One region of the Pseudomonas sp. 300 genome, then DNA from elsewhere that is predicted to be linked to it. Evidence: predicted binding sites of a transcription regulator. Region 1 holds the regulator's gene; the other holds the start of a gene.
What was found. Region 1 encodes FliA, which starts transcription of late flagellar genes. Its sites were predicted from a motif close to CTAAAGTTTNNNNNNNNNNNGCCGNTAA; they were not measured.
Positions count from the first base shown of each region.

Region 2: flgM (flagellar biosynthesis anti-sigma factor FlgM) is a predicted target of FliA. The motif match lies at 1,656-1,683, and genes of this name have one in related genera.

Region 1 is NZ_JAVLRV010000002.1:2,743,986-2,747,466, forward strand. Features, by position in the region: gene Q7W83_RS18915 (protein phosphatase CheZ) at 1-471, opposite strand, end outside; gene Q7W83_RS18920 (chemotaxis response regulator CheY) at 494-865, opposite strand; gene fliA (RNA polymerase sigma factor FliA) at 1,033-1,773, opposite strand; gene fleN (flagellar synthesis regulator FleN) at 1,770-2,600, opposite strand; gene flhF (flagellar biosynthesis protein FlhF) at 2,717-3,481, opposite strand, start outside.
Region 2 is NZ_JAVLRV010000002.1:3,237,797-3,241,277, forward strand. Features, by position in the region: gene Q7W83_RS21290 (chemotaxis protein CheV) at 1-709, opposite strand, end outside; gene flgA (flagellar basal body P-ring formation chaperone FlgA) at 791-1,552, shown strand; gene flgM (flagellar biosynthesis anti-sigma factor FlgM) at 1,720-2,046, shown strand; gene Q7W83_RS21305 (flagella synthesis protein FlgN) at 2,095-2,562, shown strand; gene Q7W83_RS21310 (flagellar brake protein) at 2,655-3,401, shown strand; gene Q7W83_RS21315 (MFS transporter) at 3,466-3,481, opposite strand, start outside.

The DNA of each region.
Region 1 (3,481 bases):
CACGCTGCTGCGTGTCAGGAAACCGTCGACACGCCGTGCCAGTTCACGAAACTCCTCAGCCCCGACTTCGCGACGCATGAACCGCCCCCAGTCCGTGCTCAGCGCCTGGGCTTCATCGCTCAGGCTGTTGACCAACGGCGTGGAGTTTTCGACCAGATCCATGGTGCGGTTGGCTGCGGCCTCTGTCAGCTTGACAACGTAACCCAGACGCTCGGTGGCATCTGTGATCTGGGACACTTCCTCGGCTTGCGGCATGTGCGGGTCAATCTGGAAATTGACGATCGCGCTGTGCAGCTCGCGGGTGAGCTTGCCCACTTCCTGATACAGGCCGCGGTCACGGGTCTGGTTGAGCTCATGGATCAGTTGCACAGCGTCGCCGAACCTGCCTTTTTCAAGGCTTTCGACCAGTTCGACCGCGTGTTTTTTCAGGGTCGATTCAAAATCGCCCTGTGAAGATTCTTTGTGGTCCATAGCTCCCCCGTGGCGCAGTTTCTCAACCGATGCGTTCGAAAATCTTCTCGATTTTGTCTTTCAACGCCTGGGCCGTGAAGGGTTTGACCACATAGCCGTTTACGCCGGCCTGGGCCGCTTCGATGATCTGCTCGCGCTTGGCTTCAGCGGTCACCATCAGCACCGGCAGGTGCTTGAGCTTTTCATCGGCGCGCACATGACGCAGCAGATCGATACCGGTCATGCCAGGCATGTTCCAGTCCGTTACCAGAAAGTCGATGCTTCCGCTGTTGAGAACCGGAATGGCAGTAACGCCATCGTCGGCCTCGACCGTGTTGGTGAACCCAAGGTCACGCAACAGGTTTTTTATGATCCGCCGCATCGTTGAGAAGTCATCAACGATGAGGATTTTCATGTTCTTGTCCAATTCGACCTCCAAGCAGTCTTAAACGCCCCCAGCACCTGGACGCGCCATTTCAATCAATCCGGCAAAGCACTCAATGACTGTCTGGAGCACAACAGATCGAGACCGGCGCAGTTCAACACCACACCAGCCACGTTCGCAGTGTCCCCACACTGCCTTCAGCGCGCTCGCCACTCCCCCAAACGCCCCCGCAAACGGGCCGCGCACTGGCTGTGTAACTGGCTGACCCGAGATTCGCTGACCCCCAGGACCTCACCGATTTCCTTGAGATTCAACTCTTCGTCGTAGTACAGCGCCAACACCAGTCGCTCACGCTCCGGCAAATTGGCAATCGCGTCCGCCAGCGCCGCCTGGAAGCGTTCATCTTCCAGATCGCGTGACGGCTCGAGATGAGCACTCGCGCCATCCTCGTGCAGCCCTTCGTGTTCGCCGTCCTGCAACAGATCGTCGAAACTGAATAACCGGCTGCCCAGGGTGTCGTTCAAAATCCCGTAGTAATCGTCGAGACTCAATTGGAGTTCGGCCGCAACTTCGTGATCTTTAGCGTCACGGCCGGTTTTAGCTTCAATCGAGCGAATTGCGTCGCTGACCATGCGGGTATTGCGGTGGACCGAACGTGGCGCCCAGTCCCCTTTGCGCACTTCATCAAGCATGGCGCCGCGGATTCGAATGCCCGCGTACGTCTCGAAACTCGCGCCTTTGCTGGCGTCGTATTTGGTGGACACTTCAAGCAGGCCGATCATCCCGGCCTGAATCAGGTCTTCGACCTGGACGCTGGCGGGCAGTCGCGCCAGCAAGTGGTAGGCAATGCGTTTGACCAGTGGCGCGTAACGCTCGATCAGCTCGTACTGCGCGTCACGTGCCGACTTCTTGTAGAGGTTGTAACCGCTGGCGGTCATAGCACGGGTCCTGCCGTTTGTTGCACGAGGCGCTCGACGAAAAACTCCAGGTGCCCACGCGGGTTGGCGGGCAGCGGCCAGGTATCGACCTTTTGTGCGATGGCCTTGAAAGCCAGGGAACACTTGGAGCGCGGAAAGGCTTCATAGACCGCGCGCTGCTTCTGCACAGCCTTGCGCACGCTTTCGTCGTACGGCACCGCACCGACGTATTGTAAGGCGACGTCGAGGAAGCGGTCCGTGACCTTGGTCAACTTGGCGAACAGGTTGCGGCCTTCCTGCGGGCTCTGGGCCATGTTGGCCAGGACCCGGAAGCGGTTCATGCCGTAGTCGCGGTTGAGCAGTTTGATCAGGGCGTAGGCGTCGGTGATCGAGGTCGGCTCGTCGCAGACCACCAGCAAGACTTCTTGCGCGGCACGAACGAAACTGACTACCGAGTCACCAATCCCTGCAGCGGTGTCGATCACCAGCACGTCGAGGTTGTCGCCGATATCGCTGAAGGCCTGGATCAGACCGGCATGCTGAGCCGGGCTCAGATGCACCATGCTTTGAGTGCCGGACGCGGCCGGGACGATGCGGATTCCGCCGGGGCCTTGCAACAACACGTCGCGCAGCTCACAGCGGCCTTCAATGACGTCGGCCAGGGTACGTTTGGGTGTCAGTCCCAGCAGGACGTCAACGTTCGCCAGCCCCAGATCGGCGTCCAGCAGCATCACGCGCCGGCCGAGCTCAGCTAGAGCCAGGGACAAGTTCACTGACACGTTAGTCTTCCCGACGCCACCTTTGCCGCCGGTCACCGCGATCACCTGTACGGGATGCATGCTGCCCATGTTATTTCTTTACCTTGTCTTGCATAGACGGAGGCCACATTACTGGCTGCGCGTTCATCAACTGAACAATGCATGGCAGACCATCGATGTAGGTACAAAAACTGTTCATTAATACCTCAGCCAACCTGCTTGGTCGGGCTGTGGTAAATATCAGCGAACATGTCAGCCATGGCTTCTTCGCTGGGTTCTTCCTGCATTTGCACGCTGACGGCGCGGCTGACCAACTGATGACGACGCGGCAGATGCAAATCATCCGGAATACGCGGTCCATCGGTCAGGTAAGCCACCGGCAATTCATGACTGATTGCCAGGCTCAACACCTCACCCAGGCTTGCCGTTTCATCCAGTTTAGTCAGGATGCAGCCAGCGAGCCCGCAGCGCTTGTAACTGTGATACGCGGCGGTTAGAACCTGTTTCTGGCTGGTGGTTGCCAGAACCAGATAATTTTTTGATTTGATGCCACGGCCGGCCAGACTTTCGAGCTGCATGCGCAATGCCGGATCGCTGGCCTGAAGGCCCGCGGTATCGATCAGCACCACGCGCTTGCGCAGCAACGGATCCAGCGCCTGCACCAGGGACTGGCCCGGATCGACGTGGGTGACCGACACATTGAGGATCCGACCGAGCGTCTTGAGTTGTTCCTGAGCACCGATACGGTAGCTGTCCATGCTCACCAGCGCGATGTTCTGAGCGCCGTACTTGAGCACGTAACGGGCCGCAAGCTTGGCCAGCGTGGTGGTCTTGCCCATGCCCGCAGGGCCGACCATGGCAATCACGCCGCCCTCTTCCAGTGGCTCGACTTCCGGCGTGGCGATCATCCGCGCCAGGTGCGCCAGCAACATGCGCCAGGCCTGACGGGGCTCTTCGATGCCGGTAATCAT
Region 2 (3,481 bases), 490 kb from region 1:
AGATCATCATCAGGAACTCTTCTTCCGGCTTCTTGCCCTCGTCGGCCAGCTTGCGCAGGTAATCCAGCGCTTGCCGTCCGTCGTTCAACGCCACCACTTCGACACCGACCGTTTGCAGGCAACGCGTGACCTGCTTGCGCGCCACCGACGAGTCATCGACCGTCAGCACCCGCAGCGACAGCGCCTTGTGCTGGGTTTCGACATCGACCACGCCGACGGAAATCGCTTCCGGCGTCGGTGCCACTTCCGCCAGCACTTTCTCGACGTCGATGATTTCGACTAACTGATTGTCGACCCGAGTCACAGCCGTCAGGTAATGATCGCGCCCGGTCCCCTTGGGAGGCGGATGAATCTCCTCCCAGTTCATGTTGACGATGCGTTCCACCGAGCGCACCAGGAAACCCTGGGTCTTGGTGTTGTACTCCGTGATGATCACGAAGGGATTGCTTTGATCTTTAAGCGCCCCGGAACCGGTCGCCATTGCCAGATCTAGGATCGGAATGGTCGCCCCCCGAATATTTGCCACACCGCACACGACAGGACTGGACTTGGGCATCAGGGTCAGCTTGGGGCATTGCAGCACCTCGCGAACCTTGAACACGTTGATCCCGTACAGCTGCTGGCCGTCGAGACGGAACAACAACAGCTCCAGGCGATTCTGCCCTACCAGTTGCGTGCGCTGGTTTACCGAATCCATTACACCAGCCATGCCCAGACTCCTACACCAACGCTAAGTGTGTTGCGACGCACATTCATCACTAAACGGCACGGCGCTTGCTTTTTAACTCTTATGAACACAGAACCGACATTTTTCCGACGCCTGACATCCTTCTTCCGCAGATTGCTCTGTGCGGTGCCGGCCGTTTGCCTGTTCAACGCTGGCAGCCCTGCCCTTGCTGACGCGGTTACCTTGCCTGACATGCTTATCGGCGTCACCCAGGGCTTTCTTGAATTCACCGTAGAAGACTACCTGGCTACCAGTCAAACGGAAGGTCGCTACGAAATCCAGGTAAACCAGCTCGACTCGCGTCTGCGCATGCCCATGTGCGACAAGGAATTGACAGCCAGCCTCGAGAGCCCGGCCAAGCCGCTGGGACGGGTAACGGTCAAGGTTCGCTGCGAGGGCTCATCACCCTGGACGGTCTTCGTACCCGCTCAAGTCCGCCTGTTTCGCGATGTTGTGACCGTCACCCGGCCCCTGCGCCGCACCGGGATTGTCGAGCCCGATGACGTGATGTTGCGCGAGCGCGACATCAGCCTGCTTGGCCAGGGCTACCTCACGTCTGTCGACCAGGCGATCGGCCAACGACTTACCCGACCAATGGTCACCGATCAGGTAATTACCCTCGTCCATCTCGAACAGGCGGAAGTCATTCGCAAAGGCGATCAGGTGGTGATTACCGCTCGCAGTGGTACGCTCAGCGTGCGAATGCCCGGCGAGGCCCTGTCCAATGGCGGCATGGCCGAGCAGATACGCGTGAAAAACCTCAATTCCAGAAGGGTCATCAAGGCGCAAGTGACCGCGCCGGGTCAGGTGGAAGTGTCCATGTAGGATTCTCTGCTCGTGAAGATGTGGCGTTGGCCGAGGCTGTTCCCTAAACTGTGCCGCATGCAGGAGAAGTGCTGGCGCATGCGGGCTCATTTGATAAATGAGTCTAAAGTTTTCACAGGGAGAGCCGAAAACATGGCAAGCGTCCAAATACTCAGAGGTTTTTTACCATGGTCATCGATTTCAGCCGTTTGAACAGCTCCTCGTCACTTACGGGCAGTACACGTACCAGCGTTGCCAAGGAAACCGCCGAAGCCGGCAAATCCGCGCCGCTGACTACCCCGGCCGAACAGGCCACTGCCGTCAAAAGCGGGGAATCGGTACACCTCAGCCATGAGGCTCAACAGTTGCAACAGGTCACTGACAAGCTGCGCGATCAGCCTGCCGTCGACAAAGCCCGCGTGGCCGAGTTGAAAGCAGCGATTGCCGATGGCAGCTATAAAGTCGACAGCAACCGTGTAGCCAGCAAACTGCTCAACTTCGAAGCCCAGCGCTAGGCCACGGCCCGCGCCAGGCTTTTGGACGCTTAAAACCCAAGGCCAGCCATGCACGACACTAATTTACTGCAACTGATCACCGACGATTTTGCTCCGGCGCAACACTTGCTCGAGTTACTGCAAACCGAGTCCCTCGCCTTGCACGGTCGCGACATGCCACTGCTCGAAGAAATTCTGGCGCAGAAACAGGCATTGATCATTCTGCTTGAACAGCATGGCCGCAAGCGCAGTGAAATCCTCGCCAGCCTCAACCTGCCCACCAATCGAGACGGCCTGGAGCAATTAGCCAGCCACTCGAGCATTGGCGAGCAGTTGCTGGCCCAAAGCGATGTGCTGACCGATCTACTGGCTCAATGCCAGGCGGCGAACGCCAATAATGGCCAGTCAATCCTGGTCCAGCAGGCCGCCACGGCCAATCAGCTGAAAATCCTCACCGGCGGTGAACCGCCAGCGCTTTATGATGCCCGCGGATCAACCGCCAAGCTTGCGAAGCCGCGCCCGCTCAGTCAGGCTTGAGCCCGCAAATGACCACGCCCTATCAAGACTAGCAACATGCTGGCAATATAATGGCCAGCCGTAGTCATATTTTGTCTGGAGATTGATGAACCGTGTCCAATGCCTTAAACGCGGAAGATGCCCCGCAGCCACCCAAGGTGCTTACTACACCGTTGGAAATCTCCGGCAACCTGCGCCAACTACAAGACAGCCATGATCCGCTGATTATCACGTTCCACGAGCGCACCCAGCGCTTCCAGAGCTATCTGGTGGACGTGGACCGCGAGCGCGGTACCATTGCGCTCGACGAAATGATCCCGCGTGACGGTGAACGCTTCATGCTGGCCGGCGAACCGTTCAAGGTCGAAGGCTTTCACGAAGGCGTGCGCATTGCCTGGGAAAGCAACGGTCAACTGACCATCGACGAGTCCGGTGACAGCCGCTGCTATCGTGGCCCGCTGCCAGATGAAGTGGTTTATCACCAGCGTCGCAACGCTTTTCGCGCAGCCTTGAAGCTGGCTCAACTGGTCAACGTCGATCTGGACGGTGAAAAGCTCAAGGCGCCGATCAGCGGCAAGCTGCTGGACATCTCTGCCACGGGCTGCAAGTTGCGCTTTGAAGGTGACATCACCGAAAGCCTGCAACTGGGCCAGGTCTACGACCGCTTCTCCGCCGCCCTGCCTTTTGGCAAAATGACGGCGCCGGTCGAACTGCGTTACCTGCACTTTGAAGAAAGAATCTCCACCACCTTCGCCGGCATCCGCTTTCACAACATGAGTGGCCTGGTGCAGCGCCAGGTCGAGCGGTTCGTCTATCAGCTTCAGCGCGAAGCACGACGCTTCGACAAAGACGACCTGTAATTCGAATCGGCATGAAAAACGGGCAGTCCCTTGCGGTGACTGCCCGTTTTTTTATGCCTGGGTTTTAAGGCCTGGCCTCG